Regions from separate parts of the Paenibacillus sp. FSL H7-0940 genome, predicted to be linked through region 1. Evidence: riboswitches for the same ligand, from Rfam matches in the RefSeq annotation. Region 1 holds a riboswitch; the other holds the start of a gene.
The links. Region 1 has a riboswitch for glycine ahead of sdaAB (L-serine ammonia-lyase, iron-sulfur-dependent subunit beta). Riboswitches for the same ligand answer to the same signal wherever they lie in the genome.

Region 1 (9,048 bases):
CAGAAACTTTCTGCAGATTCATGCTTAGCAACATCGCTCCGGTAAACGTAGCCGTTACAATCAACATCGGTACCATCGAGGAAGCAAAATTATCAACAGGATTCAGCCGCTCCACCTCTGCCTCAACACGTGAAGATAACCCCAGCGCCAACGCATCGGCCTGATCAGCAGTCATACCGGATTGATTCAGCACTCCGTGAATAACCTCCTGTTGTACTTCACGGTTCAATGTCGCTGTAACTTGTGCGGCTACGTTCTGCATCACACTTTTCACGGTAGCCACGTTTGATTCGTTCATCACATACTTAACTGCCATCGGCTTCGACAAGTCTTCTGCCTGCTGCATGAAACCTGATGGAATCTCAATAATCATGTACACATCCCGGTCCGTTAACATCTGTCTCGCTTCTTGCATCGATTCAGATGTTTTGACCTCGAAATTCAGGCCCGCTGCCAGAGACTCGGCCACCGGTTCAGCCGCTACCCCATCTTCATTCACGATGGTGACAGCCAATTGAGTCATTCTTTCGTTAACCTGGTCGTATCCGCTAAGCCAGATGATGTTAAAAAAAACCTGAAACAGCACAGCCGTAATTAAACCTACAATGGTGGCTCCGTTTTTCAAAAACAGCAGACTCGTCTGGAAAATACCTTTCATTCTATCCATCTCCTTTAATTTTGTTGCGCTCCTATATATATCGTATTGATATATGACAAAAATTAATATATCTAATCGATATATAGATCGTCAATGTTTTTTTGTTTTTCTTCGTTGGAAAAAGACAAAAAAAGCCGATACATCTCTTCACCAGGAAGATTTGTACCGGCTTTTCATATCATGTAAGGACTCTTCTTCACCTTTAATAATCAAGGCTAAAGGCAGGCTCCACAAGTTAGCGTTAGATTTAATTCATATCAATCCGATTTATGCCTTAGTTTCTACGTCATTTTCAGCAGGGGACTCCGGCTCAGGCTCGGCACGCTTTGCCTTTGGTTTAGCCAACTTCTGCATCATTTTGCGGCCGGTTGGTGTCTGGGCCAGTCCACCTTGGGCTGTCTCCCGATGGCGGCTCGGCATTGCACTGCCTACTTCCAGCATGACATCGATGACTTCGTCTGACGGAATGGCACTACGCACTCCGGCCAGGGCCATATCAGCCGCAGCCAGCGCCGTAACTGCACCCAGTCCATTACGGACGATGCACGGGATTTCAACAAGGCCTGCGACCGGATCGCAGATAAGGCCCAGTGTATTTTTTAACGCCAAACCAACGGCATGAACGACCTGTTCCGGTGTACCTCCACGCAGTTCAACCATGGCACCCGCAGCCATGCCGATAGCGGAACCCACTTCCGCCTGACAGCCACCCTCGGCGCCGGAGATAAATGAATTGTTGGCGATAACATAACCAATCGCTCCCGCACAGAACAACCCGTTCACCAAATGTTCGTCCGTCCAGCCAAATCGCTCCTGTGAACTGATAAAAACACCCGGGATAATGCCGCAGGAACCGGCTGTTGGTGTTGCCACGATCCGGCCCATGGAGGCATTCACTTCAGATACACACAGGGCATACGCCATGGCAAGTGCGGAAGCATCTCCTGAACAAGTCTCACCCTTGCGAATGTACTCGGCCATTTTTTTGCCGTCTCCACCTGTTAATCCACTGCGTGATGTCGTATCTTCCGTTAACCCTTTGCGTACCGCTTCCTTCATCACCTGATAATATTCAGACATCTGCTTCACAACATCCGCTTCCGGTGTATTGGTCTCCTGAACCTGCTCCTCGATCATCAGCTGAGCAATGGTTTTGGATTCTGCTGTACAGATCGTATTCAGTTCGTGCAAATGTTTAAACCGCATCCGAATCAACTCCTCTCTTCAAATCGATAACACGAATGTCCAATACATGGTCCAGCTCCCTTAGACGCTTGAGCATATCAGGATTAGGCACACCATCCATTTCCATCGCGGTAAGCGCTTCGCCATCACGGGCTTTCCGGTCCACCTGCATATACCCGATGTTAACCCTGGATGAACTGATCGTGGACGTCACTGACGCGAGTACGCCCGCTTTATCCGCATGCCGCAGAACGAGTGTTGGAAACTCACCACTAATCTGAACACGAAAATCATTCATCGAATGCACGGATACGCTTCCACCACCAATGGATGCACCGATTAAGGAGCAGGCACGTTCTCCATGCCACAACTCAATTTTGACCGTATTTGGATGAGGAGCAGGCAGGCCACTTGTATAAAACTCTACCTCCATGCCCGCTTCCTCTGCGTATTGCTCTGCATCCGGGATACGCGGATCGTCTGTGACATAATCCAGCAGACCGCCGATCAGTGCCAGATCTGTTCCGTGCCCCTGATACGTATCTGCAAATGAACCGTACAGGGTCAGCCGGGCACGATCTGGCGTACATCCTAGCCACTGTCGAGCAATTCTCCCTAACCTTGCCGCTCCAGCTGTATGTGAACTTGAAGGCCCCGTCATCGACGGACCAATAATTGAAAACACATCTTTAAATCGCACCTTATAACCCTCCAATTGTATTCGTCATTTCCATCCAGAATCTGAGCCATATTGTTCCTTATTTACTGAATGATGACATCAAAAAAGGACAGAAGAAGGCCTCAGGCCCTCTCTCTGTCCTTGATACCTGAGAGTTTCATGATCAGCAGTGTCTCACGACAAGGTGCATTGCCTGCGATTACAGACAAGTTCACCGGTCTGACTGATCATATACCCCTTGGGTGGCGCAGTTCGCGCACTCTCCAGAGTTGCGTCCAACGATGGTACATTTACCTGAGAGATTAACCACTGCGCCGGGTGCGCAGCAGCTTGCTCCTTCGGTGCCTGAACACTAGCCATTTTGCTTGGCTAACCCAGGTCTCTCCCGCTCGTTATCATCCGCTATATGGAACCATTCTGAGCTTATATCAGAACAGTCATGGAAGTCATTAATTTCTTCTTCATTAAGATTAATCGACCGGAAGATCAGTGTCAACAAACTTGACGATTTCTTTGGGTGTATATCCATCATTTCCTATTGAACCAAGGAAAACCAGAATATTTTGTCAGCTTTCATTACATTAACGCGATAAAAAGATCTTTTAAACAGGTTATTTCGTTCAACTTCAATCAATAATGTGCTCACTACTATTTATGATATTGTCCACGAAACCGTTCGGGTATTCAGGCAACCATATATTTTGAACCATACTGCTCAGTACCCCATCCGAGTCTGCACATCTGGATTATAAATCACAGTTCGTAGAAGATGCTCTTGTTCTGTACATAAGGTCGGCAATACTTGCTGCACAGCTTTGGCATGCGATCTTTCATCCATTCGTGCCTCGACTCATTCGCCATCTGAAAGGCATAATAACCCAGTGTAAAGATCAACATGAACCCTTCCATCAATCGAATATCACGATCCGTCAGTGGTGCGATCTGTTGGGTATAACCGGATAAAAATATGTCACGTTCCTCCCGATTGAACATAAGTGCTGCCCCTCCGGCATCAAAAAGATAATAACCATAACCGTGTAGACAAAAATCAATCATGGAAATTCCCTGCTCCGTTATCAGCAGATTATTGCGAGTAATATCCCCATGAATGATCCCCCATGTCCCTGCGTGATGCGGGTATGTTTCTAACTGCTCATTAATGTTCTCAAACGTCTCACGAAGCAGATCAAAGTCTTCCGTTGTAAAAATCCCCAGTCGGACACCTTCCTCTAGCTGCCCTAGCATGACCAAGTTCTCATGGCTATTGCCATATGCCGGCCGCACCTTTGTTCGATCTATCTGATTCTGCATACGTCCATATTGATGAAGCATCTGCAGTTGTGCCCCAAGATCATAGATCTGCTCTGTTGTCAGCCGTTCTCCCTGCTGGATGTCCCTTCCCTCAACCCACTCCAGTACTGTACAGCAGATTTCTTTACCTGCCTCACTTGTCCATACCGTGACCCATTCACCCGATGCATTGCGTACCGGATGCTGCACGCGCAATGCTGTCGTTGCGTTTAACTCATGAAGCAGGTTCATCTCTGCCTTCAGCGCAGGAAGCGTATGCTGAATGCCGGTCATACTTGCATATGCGGCTTGATGGATACGTAGCAGATACTTCTGCCCGCTTGCTTCATCAACGACATGATACGTCAGATTCTCATTATGACGAATATATGAAACGACAGGTTTCTCAATAGGGTAGTTCTGTATAATCTGAGCTGCCATATGGTCGTAAGACATCTGATCCGTAGTGATTATTAACATCTCCTTCGAAGTCATGTAAACGTTCTCTTCACACTAAATATCGTAGCATAATGTTTATCCCGCATACAGAAAATCCCACTAAAATATAAATTAAAAAAGCACAACCCCCGAACAACCGTCCAGGCATTGTGCTTTCTTTTGTCTCTATTTATGATCCAATTAACCGAAACGACCCATAATGTATTCTTGCGTCAGACGATTGTCCGGGTTCGTGAAAATATGCTCTGTATCCCCGTGTTCAATCATGTTCCCCAGATAGAAATAAGCTGTGTAATCCGAGATTCGTGCCGCCTGCTGCATGTTATGGGTAACAATAACAATCCGTAGCTCCTTCTTGAGCTCGGTAATCAACTCTTCAACTTTACCCGTAGATACCGGGTCAAGTGCAGATGCCGGCTCATCGAGCAGCAGAATCTGTGGTTCAACAGACAAAGCGCGAGCGATACACAGGCGCTGCTGTTGTCCCCCAGAGAGAGACAGAGCTGACTCATGCAGTCTGTCTTTTACTTCGTCCCAGAGCGCAGCACGGCGCAAGCTTTTTTCCACAATTTCATCCAGTGCCTTCTTACTCTTCGTACCGCGGTAGCGGGGGCCAAACGCGATATTGTTGTAGATGGACTTATGAAAAGGATTTGGCTTCTGCCACACCATGCCAATCTTCTGGCGAAGCTTGATTACATCGGTTCCAGGCTCATTCAGGTCGTTACCGTCCATCCAGATATGTCCCTCTGTACGGGAACCGGCAATCTCGTCGTTCATTCGGTTCAGCGACCGGAGGAACGTGGATTTACCGCAACCAGACGGTCCAATAAGAGCCGTTACGCTTGCTTCAGGAAACGTCAGGCTAATCTGCTTGACCGCCTGGAAATGTCCATAATATATGCTTAACTGTTCCGTACCAAAAGGTATGGCCATGTTGGTTCCTCCTTATTTCGAAGCTGTCATGCGGCGGAATACAACCCGACCGATCCAGCGTGCACTTAGATTGAACGCCAGCACGAGAATGACAAGCACGGCGGATGCCCCTGCTGCCACTTCTTTGGAATCTGGCCCAATACCTTCACTATTTACTTTCCAGATATGGACAGCAAGTGTCTCTGCCGGACGGAAAGGATTAAGCGGTGATCTTGGACTCGTCGGATTCCAATCTGTAAAGTCCAAAGGTGGACTACTCATACCTGCGGTGAACATCAGCGCGGCTGCTTCACCGAAGATCCGGCCCGATGCCAGGATCGTACCCGTAATCAAGCTCGGTAATGCTACAGGCAACAGAATGGAAGTAATGATTTTCCACTTGGACAGCCCAAGCGCCAGACCTGCTTCCTTCTGCTCCTTCGGAACGGCACGGAAGGCCTGCTCCGTAGTCCGCACCATCAGTGGCAAGTTAAAGATCGCCAGAGCCAAGGCACCCGAGATCAGGGAGAAACCAAGACCAAATTGATTTACTAGCAGCAAGAGACCAAACAAACCGATAACGATGGATGGGAATGATGACAATACTTCAACGACCAGACGAATGAAGCTGGTAATCTTGCCTGGTTTGGCGTATTCCGCCATGTAAATCCCGCCGCCCCATCCGAGTGGAATGGTAACAAGCAAGGTCAGAACAAGCAAGAATACGGAGTTGAAGAGCTGTGGACCAATCCCGCCGCCACCCTTAAGCAACTGTGGTGCACTTGTAAGGAAGTTCCAGCTAATATGTCCAATGCCTCTATACATGATGAAGCCAAGCAGACCGAGCAATAGAATAACAATGAACAGGGCTAGTACAACGATAACGGATGTTGCAATTTTATCTACCGTCTTTGCCTTCATTTTCATACCCGGTTTCTCCTTTCAAGCAGGCGAACCAGAATGACGAAGACAAATGTCATCACCAACAGGACAAGCGCCATACTCCACAGTGCATTGTTATGAACAGAACCCATCGTGGTGTTACCCATGCTGAGTGTAATTACACTTGTTAATGTTGAAGCTGATTCAAGCAAGGATGTTGGAACATGCGGTGCATTACCGATAACCATCTGCACAGCAAGTGCCTCACCAAAAGCACGGGCCATACCCAAAACGACACCTGTCAACAAAGCTGGCAAAGTCGTTGGGATAATGACACGGTAGATGGTTTGCCAGCGAGTGGCACCCAGTGCGTAGGAGGATTCACGCAATCCTTTTGGCAATGCGGACAATGCATCTGCCATAATACTTGTCACCGTAGGAAGAATCATTACCGCGAGAACAAGACATCCGGCTGCAATCCCGACGCCTGTTCCGCCAAAGATACCGCGCAACAAAGGTACGATGACACTCAGACCAATAAATCCGTATACAACGGATGGAATTCCGGACAAGAGCTCAATCGCAGGCTGCAAGATCTTTTTGCCTTTACCCGGAACAATCTCTGTCATGAAGAGCGCTGCACACAGGCCAAGCGGACTTGCGATCAATGCTGCAAGCAAGGTTGTAATGAAAGAACCTGTGATGAACGGTAATGCCCCGTAGAACGCAGGTTCTCCGGTCGGATTCCACGTCTTTCCACCAAGGAATTCGCTGATGCTTATTCCATTTTGGAAAAATGTGGATAGTCCCTTAGACGCTACAAAATAAACAATGGAAAACATGACAACGATCAGGAAAACGACACAAATCGACGTATAGATCCGTCCCGTCCACTCTTCCCAATAATGTTTCTCTTTTAAGGGCCGGCGCGGTTTCAACTTGTTATTCATTACCGTTCCCCCTTCGGTCTGTTCCATAACAACCATCCTTCTATAGTAGAATTAATGCAAAATATGGGATTATTTTAGAGCAAACCGCGTAAAGAGGCGGGACCTTAGTCCGCCTCTTTCGCTGTATGCGCAAGTTCAAAGATTACTCAACCACATTACCTGCTGCATCGCGTTTTACTTTCATACCTGACATTGGAATGTATCCAAGTTCTGTCACGTCGTTTTGTTGAATTTCGTCACTCAAGATGTAATCCAAGAATGCTTTTGTTGCTGCATCAGGCTCACCTTTTGTGTACATGTGCTCGTAAGCCCACACTGGATAAGTTCCTGCTTCTACGTTCTCAACTGTTGCTTCTACACCTTCGTATTTCAACACTTGCAAGCTGTCATCCAAGTATGACAAGGCGAGGTAACCAATAGCACCTGGCGTTTCAGATACCAATTTTTTTACGTTACCAGAAGAATCTTCTTGAATCGAACCTTGGATATCACCCATTTTTGCACCCAATGCATACTTCTCAAAAGTTGCACGAGTACCAGAACTGCTCGGACGGTTTACAATAACAATTGCTTTATCCGCGCCGCCAACGTCTTTCCAGTTTGTTACTTTACCGGAGAAGATGTCGATCAGTTGTTGCTTCGTCAAATCTTCTACACCTGCATCTTTGTTGCTAACTGGTGCCATAGCTACTACTGCTACTTGATGGTCAACCAATTCTTTTACTTTGGCTTCGTCCTCCAGTTTCTCTTCTGCAAATACATCAGAGTTACCGATTGTAGCTTGTCCGTCAGATACTTGTGTCAAACCAGTACCACTACCGCCACCTTGAACTTGAACCGTTACGTTCTTATATTCATCAACTGCCATAAATTTCTGTCCAGCTTGTTCTACCAGAGGTAGCAATGCTGTCGATCCGACTGCCAGAATGTTACCGCTAAGCTCAGTAGCAGCTTCTCCTGATCCATTGCTTGCGGCACCCTCTGTACCAGCGTCATTTTTCGATCCGCATGCTGCGAGTACCAGTACGAACGTTAAGGTCATCAAAATAAACGGCAACTTTTTAAACATGTTTTGTTTTCCTCCCCCAATGTAGTGATGGCGTTTTGTGAATTTGTTTGTTCACCATCAACTCTTTACTCATTGTAGTTTCGGTATGTCATCTTAAAATCAGTGTTTTGTAAACGCAATGTTAAAAATATCGGCTGTATATTGAAAATCATCTGAGACAAGTTGCGCTGAAGTGGCCGCTTCGGGAACGGACGTTGTTTCAATCGCTGTTATCCCCGGATTTATATGATTTACTTTTTTCAAGGAATACATCCGGGGATAAAGGCGAACGCTTCGCTTTTCCACAATCGTTCCGTTCCCTTCGCTGTGTCAGCGCTCGTTGGATCTCAGGCATTTCAATCTCCTGCCTGGGAAGTAGGCAAAAAGGCCAGCCCTATAAAAGGCTGGCCTTCTGTAAATACTTAATGTAGATATTGAATCAATCCGTTATATAGAACAAACAAAAACTGCCTCACAGCCAGTGCATGGCACCAGGTGGTTAGAGAATTTATGCAGATTTCATAGTTGTTAAGGCTTTTTTATCTGACGGGTCGCTTGAATTACTTTTTGGTTGATATACAGGTTTCTTTAACAATCCAATCATACAAGCTGTAATGATGGAACCAACTAAAATACAGACAATATACAGTAATGGATTACTTGCCGCAATGGGAATAACAAAGATTCCACCGTGAGGAGCTTGTAACGAAATACCTAGAGCCATGCTCATTCCTCCACCAATCGCTGCACCTACAATATTGGATGGAATAACTCTCAAGGGATCATTTGCAGCAAACGGAATCGCGGCTTCTGTAATAAACGACGCACCCATAATATAAGCGGCTTTACCTGCATTACGTTCTTCGATTGAAAATTTATTCTTAAATAATGTTGTAGCTAATGCAATACCCAGTGGCGGAACCATACCTCCAACCATCAGAGCAGCAGAAGGTTCAAAGATTTGATTGGCGAACATCGCCAG
Region 2 (9,048 bases), 2.2 Mb from region 1:
GGCACCAGCGGCTGGTTGCAAGGTCACAGCGTCCATACCTGTCAGACCTGCAAGGTCGTTTTGCAACGTATATAACAGTTCTAGTGCACCTTGAATGCTGGATTCGTGCTGGTACGGATGGATTTTGGCAAAACCGTTATAACGGGCAACATCCTCATTAATCTTTGGATTGTATTTCATCGTACAAGAGCCCAGTGGATAGAATCCGTTATCTACGCCGAAGTTGCGGCGGGACAGAGCGGTATAGTGTCGAATAACATCTACCTCAAACACTTCCGGCAGTGCCGCTGCTTCCGAACGGAGCATTTCCCGGGGAATCAACGTATCGGCAGACTGGCGAGGAACGTCACATTCTGGCAAGGAATAAGCGACACGTCCAGGGCTGCTGAGTTCAAAAATCAATGATTGTTCCGAAGCAGGAGATAAGGTCTGTGCGTTGAATTTTTCTAACACAGATTGAGCCGAAGTGGAGACAGCTGTACTCGCTTCCGATTGTCCTTGTACCGATGTTGTCGTTGTCGTCGTTTCCTGAGTCACAGCGATCCCTCCAATGCTCGTGCGAATTCGTCAATCTCTTCCTTAGTGCGCCGTTCTGTAACAGCAATCAGCATATGTCCGGCAAGCTCCGGATAATCACGTCCAAGTTCGTAGCCACCAATAAAGCCCGCATCCAGCAGTTTCAACTGAAGAGCATTCACGTCTGTTCCTTCAGGAAGTTTAATCACGAATTCATTAAATGTTGGTGCATTAAAAGTAAGGCTAACTCCAGGAATTGCAGTTAATGTATTCAGGGTGTAATGACTCTTTTGCAAATTCAGATCCGCGACATCGATCATACCCAGTTTACCCATGATGGACATATACACAGATGCGCTGAGTGCAAGCAAAGCTTGGTTGGAACAGATGTTGGATGTCGCCTTTTCGCGGCGGATATGCTGTTCACGTGCTTGCAGTGTGAGTACAAAACCACGCTTGCCGTTGCGATCCGTGGTCTGGCCTACGATTCGGCCAGGAATTCGGCGCATATGAGGCTGGGATACAGCGAAATATCCGCATGTTGGACCGCCGAGTGAAGCGGCGATGCCGAGGGGCTGCGCATCACCTACAACGATGTCGGCACCCAGCTTGCCTGGGGCTTCCAGCAGACCCAGCGATAGCGGGTTGGCACTTACAACGAGCAGGCCCTTGTGCGCATGCACGAGGTCGGCAGCCTGCTTCACATTTTCCACGGCACCAAAGAAGTTCGGACTCTGGATCATGACAGCAGCGGTATCGTCGGATATGGCTGCTTGCAGGGCATCCCAATCAGTGACGCCATCCTTATAACCAATCTCGACAATCTCCAGACGGAGTCCGTGCGCATATGCCTGCAATACCTGACGGGCTTCCGGATGAACGGTACGGGATACGATAAGCTGTTTGCGACGTGTTGCTGCTGCGGCGAGATTACCGGCTTCCGCAAAAGCTGTTGCGCCGTCATACATGCTGGCATTGGCTACAGCCATACCGGTTAATTCACAGATGTAGGATTGAAATTCGAAAATGGCCTGTAGTTCACCTTGGCTGATCTCAGGCTGATAAGGTGTGTAGGCAGTGTAAAACTCGGAACGGGAAATGACATGATTGATGACGGAAGGAACATGATGATCATATATGCCAGCGCCGAGGAAGCTGGCGTGTGTTTCGAAATTGGCGTTGGCGCCGGCTTGTTTGGACATGTGACGTGTCAGCGCATATTCATCAAGTTTGGAGGATACGGGCAGCTCGCCCTGATAACGGATCTCTTTTGGAATGTCCTGAAACAGATCCTCCAGCGTATCCACACCGATGGTTGCGAGCATGGCGCTCTGATCTTGTTCAGTCATGGGAATGTAACGGTGCTTGCTCATGCTTGATCAGCTCCTTGAGTAGGTGTCTTCGACGTACGTGTCCGTTTATGAAAAGGGGTCTTCACGACCTCGGCTTTTAGTTTCTTGCCGCGGATCTCAATCTCAAGCGGGGTTCCCAGCGCAGCGTATTTGCTGTCGATGAGGGCAAGCCCCAGATTACGCTTCAATGTAGGTGATTGCGTGCCTGTTGTCACTTCACCAATCTGTACGCCTTCGGCGTAAATCGGATAGTGGGGGCGGGGAATACCGCGCTCCAACACTTCGATGCCGACCAGTTTGCGGGCGGGCCCGTTAGTTTTTTGCTGTAACAAGGCTTCGTGTCCTATAAAAGGTCCGGCATTCAGCTTCACAAACATGCCAACACCAGCTTCAAGCGGAGAGATGGTTGCCGACAATTCCTGTCCATACAGAGGGAGCTTTGCTTCAAAGCGCAGTGTATCCCGAGCACCGAGGCCTGTCGGTACAAGTCCGTGACCTTCACCGGCTTGCATTAACCCATTCCAGACCACAGCGGCCTGATCTGCAGGAACATATAGCTCAAAGCCATCTTCACCGGTATAACCGGTACGGGACAACAGTAATTTTACTCCACATACTTCAGCATCCTGCACAAAACGAAACGGTTCAATCGAGCTTACATCCGTATCTGTAACTTTCCCGATAATGTCTACAGCCAGTGGACCTTGCAAGGCGAGTAGCGCCGTCTGCTCCGAATCGTTGGTCATACTTACGCCGGGGATCAAGTGCTCTTGCAGCCACGCCCAATCCTTGTCGATGTTGGAGGCGTTAACCACAAGCATATAATGCTGATCTTCCAGCTTATACACGAGCAGATCATCCACCACACCGCCATCTGGATAACACATCAGGGTGTACTGGGCTTGACCGGGAACCAGCGTGGTCACATCATTAGTCATCATTTGTTGCAAAAAAACTTCAGCCTGCTCACCCTGTACAGTGAATTCGCCCATATGGGATACATCAAACAGTCCAGCACGCTCGCGTACCGCTTCATGTTCTTTCTGGATTCCGCTAAATTGTACGGGAAGCTCCCAGCCTCCAAAATCAATGCACCGTACGCCTTCATATTGCTGATATAGTGGGAAGAGTGGTGTTCTAAGCAAATCAGACATCAAATCACCTCGTCATGGGCCGTCAGCCGGCCGGATATACAATCGTGGATCAATGAACCAGGGTATTTTTAAATTTTCAGCTAGATATTTTCATCACATAAGTATGGTAAGGCAGCTATGGCAGCGCCATTCTACATCCTGTTTTTCGTTTTTTGGGAAAAAGGAAAAGGACAGGCCAAAGAATCGGCATGCCAAGTAGCACGCTGTATTCTAAGGCTCTGTCCCTTGTACCTGAGAGTTACCCCGCTGCGTTGTGCAGCAGGTTTCCCCTTGGGTGATCATAACGCCCGCACAGGGCGAATAGATGCTCTCCAGAGTTGCGTCCCGTAAAAGTCCTTTTGCCTGAGAGATTCACCTCCGCTTATCGGTGGTTTACTCCTTCGGCGTTACCTCATGTACATCCCGAATCGGGTGTCACGGGTAATCTCTCCCTTTACATTCATCCGCGGGTATAACATAGTCCAATAAACATATTTACTCCTTTCATTAAAACGTGAATCCACTACCGATGTCAAGAACGATATCATAGATAATGATTTAAAACCGAATATTTAATTTAGTTTTTATTTTATTGTTCGTGTATTTAAAAAGACTACGCTTACTATTCTAATATTCACCAGTATATGAAGAAAGAGTGTAATCCGGTTACAGGATTTAGAGGTGTTCAGCAAATAAATTGTGAGGTATCTTGACATTTGATTCAAAAATATCATACGCTATGTTCTGGGAAAAAGGTTAAGGTCAAAGAACGCATGTACTCATTAATGAAAAGCGAGGCGGATATCGATGAGCGAATTGAAAAGTGATTTCCTGTACAGTGAAGAGCACGAATGGGTGCAAACCGTAGGGGAGGATACTGTACGTATTGGCATTACCGAGTTCGCGCAGCATCAGCTGGGTGACATTGTGTTTGTGGAATTGCCTGACCTTGAAACCAATGTAAAAGCAGAGGACAGCATTGGAACGATCGAATCGGTTAAAACGGTGTCGGACTTGTTCTCTCCCGTCACTGGTTCAATCATTGCGGTGAATGATTCGTTGCAGGACTCCCCTGAACTTGTGAACAGCTCTCCTTACGAGGAAGGCTGGATGATTGAGATCCGTGTTGAGGGAGATCTGACAGCAGCATTGTCTACATTGATGAATGCAGACGCGTATCGGAAACATACGGAAGAATAGTATCAACGAACTTGTACTTATTAACATATATTTTATAATTAAATGATATGAGCTTCATATTGTTTCGACCTGTGTGAGCCGGATGCTTGCACAGGTTTTTTGTGCTTTCCAAGAATGGTTTTGAATGTGGAATGAAGCAGATTGTGGATGTAAATCACCTGATTGGACCAAGCTATAGTTTAGAAAATGATTCTGGAAATGACAAAAGTCATAGGCAAGAAAATCCTTGTGTACCAATGGGTTCAGCCATTATGCATCAAGTAAAACGATTACATAACCTAATGTTGTCATCATTGTTCATGACGAAAGTACGCTTTCATTTCATTGAACAGGAGAGCATTCTCGCTTAGGATTACAGCAGGGGAGAAATGATACCCCTTTCATAAATCATAATCACTTGATCCAAGGAGGATAATACAATGAGTAATTTGGACCAATCGTCCAATTCCAAAGGTGGGCTACGGGTAGGTGTTCAGCGTTTTGGCCGATTCCTGAGTGGTATGGTCATGCCGAATATGGGAGCGTTCATCGCCTGGGGATTAATTACGGCTCTGTTCATTCCAACAGGCTGGTTCCCTAACGAGACGCTTGCGCAGCTAGTCGATCCGATGATCAAATATTTGCTGCCACTGTTAATTGGTTACACCGGGGGTACGATGGTGCATGGTCAGCGTGGTGGTGTCGTGGGTGCCATTATGACCATCGGGGTCATCGTGGGTAGTGATATTCCGATGTTCCTCGGTGCCATGATTGCCGGACCACTGGCAGCATGGATCATTAAAAAGTTTGATAAATCCATTGAAGGTAAAGTTAAAGCCGGATTTGAAATGCTTGTTAACAACTTCTCAGCCGGTATTATTGGCGGGATCTTGGGAATTTTTGCGCTACTGGGCATCGGGCCTGCTGTAGAAGCGATTAGCAAAGTATTATCTGCCGGTGTACAGGGCTTAATGAATCTTGGTTTGCTGCCGCTGGTCAACCTAATCATTGAACCAGGTAAAGTATTGTTCCTGAACAATGCAATCAACCACGGGATTCTTACACCAATTGCAACAGATCAAGCGAGAGAATTAGGGAAATCCGTATTATACATGCTTGAATCAAACCCGGGTCCGGGACTTGGTATCTTACTTGCTTACTGTTTCTTCGGACGCGGAATGGCCAAATCTTCTGCACCGGGTGCCGTAATCATTCATTTCTTCGGGGGAATTCATGAGATCTACTTCCCTTACATTCTGATGAGACCGATTCTGATTCTTGCTGCAATTGCGGGTGGCGTCGCAGGTACATTAACATTCATGCTCACCGGAGCAGGACTTGTTTCAGCACCATCACCGGGTAGTATTATCGCGTATTTCTTCTTAACACCAAAAGGTGGATACCTACCGATGTTCGCAGGGGTGCTTGTAGCAGCCGTCGTTTCTTTCCTGGTTGCAGCAGTGTTGCTGAAAACGGGTAAACAAAAGGACGAAGATCTGGAGTCCGCATCCAGTCGGATGAAAGACATGAAGAGTCAAGGAACCCTGCCAAACGCTGGTATTACGGCTAATCAACGTGAAGCAGACAGAGCCGCAGATATGGCTTCTTCTACCGTCAAAACAGACGTGAAGAAAATTGTCTTCTCCTGTGATGCAGGCATGGGGTCAAGTGCCATGGGTGCTTCCATTCTACGCAAGAAGATGAAGGCAGAGGGGATTGACGTTACGGTGACCAATACGGCTATCAGTGATATCCCGCCGGATGCAGACGTGGTGATCACACAACAAGTATTGACCGATCGTGCCCGCTCCGTTGCGCCGAACGCAGAACATATATCCATCGACAACTTCCTAAAAAGCCCGGAATACGATGCGCTCGTTGAACGTCTGAAGTAATTGCACGCATTTGTTTTCCCTGAGCCGGAGGCTGAGATATGAGTATTACCAAAAGACAACGTGAAATCGTGGAGTTCCTGCTGGAGCATCCACATGAAGTAACTGCCGGCGAAATCGCCGTTGAAGTAAAGGTCAGTACCCGAACGGTTCACCGGGAGCTGCAAATGATTGAACAATGGCTTGAACCTTTGGGCATGAAGCTGGAAAAAAAATCAGGAACCGGTATCCGAATCGATGCCAGTTCCGATGATCTGGCTGTATTGCGCCAGCAACTAGAGGGTAAAGAATATGTAGAGTTTACGCCAGAAGAGCGTAAGCTCTTCATGCTTTGCATCCTGCTGGATGAACCGGAGCCTGTAAAGTTACTCGCCTTGGCTTCGGATCTGAAAGTGACCGTATCAACCGTAACCACTGATCTGGACGATCTGGAGTCACGGATTCGTCAGGCGGGACTAAAGCTGGTTCGCAGACGTGGATATGGCGTCAAGATTAACGGAAGTGAGACGATTCATCGCACAGCCATAGCTGCACTTGCTCTCGAATTTTTGGATGAATCCGACCTGTTCGGAAGACAACCTGAACAAGGGGGCTCCATCGTAAACCAAAAATTGTTGGATATGATTGGACATGGTGATGTACTTACGGTCGAAAATGCGTTATGGCAACCAGATATCGAATGGCTGGAGAACATCCCGGAACGCCAATACATGAAGTTGCTGATTCAATTATCCGTAGCGGTTGTACGTATTCGTAAAGGCTTTGGCATTGGCCGTATACCTCCCCTGGAGAACAAGGGAGATGAAGTCGCAGAGCAGGATGAGATGAAGGTTCCACCTTATATGGCTTCCCGCTTGTGTGGTGTGTTATCGACCCAGCTGGGGCTGACATTCTCCCAAGATGAGCAAGCTTATTTTCACAGACTATTAGTTGAGACAGAGCAGCGGATTCATTCTTCGCGGCTGTTGCCAATAGACGATTTAATTTTACTGGACAGGGTACATTCACTGATTGATCAGATGCAGGCGAGAACGCATTACGCCTTTCATGAGGATCGTTTGCTTCGTGAAGGTCTGCTTGGTCATATGCAACCTGTCATGGAGCGGATTGAAGGGCAACAGATAATTCGTAATCCGCTACTGCAGCAGATTCGCAAGGATTATGATTCACTTTTTGAAGATGTCAAAAAATCTGTAGGGCAAGCTTGGCCAGGCACAGACGTTCCGGATGAGGAAATTGGTTTCCTGGTCATGCATTTTGGGGCTTCCATCGAGAGGTTACGTGCATTGAAACGGGAGATCAGGGCGATCATCGTATGTACAAGCGGAATTGGGTCATCACGTATGCTTTCCAGCCGACTGTCCAAGGAGATTCCCGAGATTCGGATCATGGATAGCGTGTCCTGGTATGAAGCTGCCCGGATCCCTACAGATCAATATGATCTGGTGTTATCCACTGTTGATCTGCCGATGGATGAGCATCAGTATTACAAAGTGAGTCCATTGCTCACAGCAGAAGAGAGCGAAAGTCTGCGTCATTTTATCCGAACAACAACATTACAACGACAGCATAATAAACCCCGTGAAGCAGAGGTTCAGACGACAAGTCGTTACTCCGACCCGGATGGACTGGAAGCTATTTTAGTTGAAATCGTCCGAATTATTGGCAAGTTTCAGGTGTATCCGCTGGATAACCAAGATATCGGTTTCTATAAAACCGTATATGCGATGTGCAACGTACTCCATGGATCTGGTGTGCTGAAGGAACCGGGGGAGATCGCAAAACGGTTGGAGGCACGTGAAGCAGTGGGGAGTCAGAAGATTCCCGGTACAAGACTTGCGCTGTTTCATACACGCAGTGAGGGAATCTACAGGCCGTCCATTAGCTTGTTTCAGCTCACTGAGCCACTCCTCTGTACGCCGGATGATCCCGCAGAAGTTACCCATGTCCTCTTGATGCTTGGTCCCCGAGAATTATCCAAGGAAAGCCTGGAGGTTCTCAGTGAGATCAGCGCCCTGTTATTACAGGAAGAAATGATTACATTGCTGGAAAAGGGAATCAGGGATGAACTCATTCATTACCTGTCCCAGGAACTGGTAGGATTTTATCGCAGTAAAACCGAAATTGGAGGTCAACCATTATGAGTATGTTAACAACAGATAAAGTCATCATGAATGCGACGGCTCAGGACAAATACGAAGCGATTCGCATGGCAGGGCAGATTTTGAAGGATGCGGGACATATTACCGCTGATTACATTGAGAAGATGATTGAACGTGAAGAGATTGTCTCGACCTATGTAGGGAACGGTCTGGCTATTCCGCATGGTACAAAGGAGTCCAAAGCTTTCATTTTATCCACAGGTATCTCTGTCATTCAGTATCCACAGGGTGTTGATTTTGGCGAAGAAAAAGCTTATATGGTCATTGGTATCGCGGCTCAAGGCGGGGAACATATGGAGATCTTGACTAGCATCGCGGTGATCTGTGCTGAGGATGAGAATATGGAGGCCCTGCGTCTGGCGAAAACAGCCGAAGAAGTTATTGCTATTCTGGAAAGTGAAATGGAGCTATGAAGGCCTTACACTTTGGCGCAGGTAACATTGGACGCGGGTTTATCGGATTGATTCTCTCCCGTGCAGGGTATGAGGTGATTTTCTCTGACGTGAATCAAACCTTGGTAACAGCTCTCCAGCAACGGGGGCAATATACGGTGGAACTGGCTAACGAGAGCAAGGATCAGGAGACCGTCACAGGTGTAAATGCAATCGATGGAACCCAGCTGGAGACGGTTGCCCAAACCGTGGTGGAAGCTGATCTAATTACAACCGCAGTGGGTGTGGGCGTGCTGAAACATATTGCACCAGGTATTGCAAAGGGACTGGAAAAAAGACTGAATTCCGGTCCGGCACAAAACCCGCTTCACATTATCGCTTGCGAGAACGCCATTGGAGCCAGTACACAATTGAAAGAGCAT

Region 2: another riboswitch for glycine. It lies ahead of gcvT (glycine cleavage system aminomethyltransferase GcvT); the one in region 1 lies ahead of sdaAB (L-serine ammonia-lyase, iron-sulfur-dependent subunit beta).

Annotation. Positions count from the first base shown of each region.
Region 1 is NZ_CP150280.1:5,168,765-5,177,812, forward strand. It holds gene MHB71_RS22705 (ABC transporter permease) at 1-658, opposite strand, end outside; gene sdaAA (L-serine ammonia-lyase, iron-sulfur-dependent, subunit alpha) at 926-1,864, opposite strand; gene sdaAB (L-serine ammonia-lyase, iron-sulfur-dependent subunit beta) at 1,854-2,543, opposite strand; glycine riboswitch at 2,796-2,920, opposite strand; gene MHB71_RS22720 (phosphotransferase) at 3,276-4,307, opposite strand; gene pstB (phosphate ABC transporter ATP-binding protein PstB) at 4,452-5,207, opposite strand; gene pstA (phosphate ABC transporter permease PstA) at 5,220-6,107, opposite strand; gene pstC (phosphate ABC transporter permease subunit PstC) at 6,110-7,018, opposite strand; gene MHB71_RS22740 (phosphate ABC transporter substrate-binding protein) at 7,161-8,087, opposite strand; gene MHB71_RS22745 (PTS fructose transporter subunit IIABC) at 8,575-9,048, opposite strand, start outside.
Region 2 is NZ_CP150280.1:237,496-246,543, forward strand. It holds gene gcvPB (aminomethyl-transferring glycine dehydrogenase subunit GcvPB) at 1-453, opposite strand, end outside; gene gcvPA (aminomethyl-transferring glycine dehydrogenase subunit GcvPA) at 534-1,889, opposite strand; gene gcvT (glycine cleavage system aminomethyltransferase GcvT) at 1,886-3,022, opposite strand; glycine riboswitch at 3,343-3,465, opposite strand; gene gcvH (glycine cleavage system protein GcvH) at 3,809-4,201, shown strand; gene MHB71_RS01120 (PTS mannitol transporter subunit IICB) at 4,621-6,075, shown strand; gene MHB71_RS01125 (BglG family transcription antiterminator) at 6,114-8,216, shown strand; gene MHB71_RS01130 (PTS sugar transporter subunit IIA) at 8,213-8,647, shown strand; gene MHB71_RS01135 (mannitol-1-phosphate 5-dehydrogenase) at 8,644-9,048, shown strand, end outside.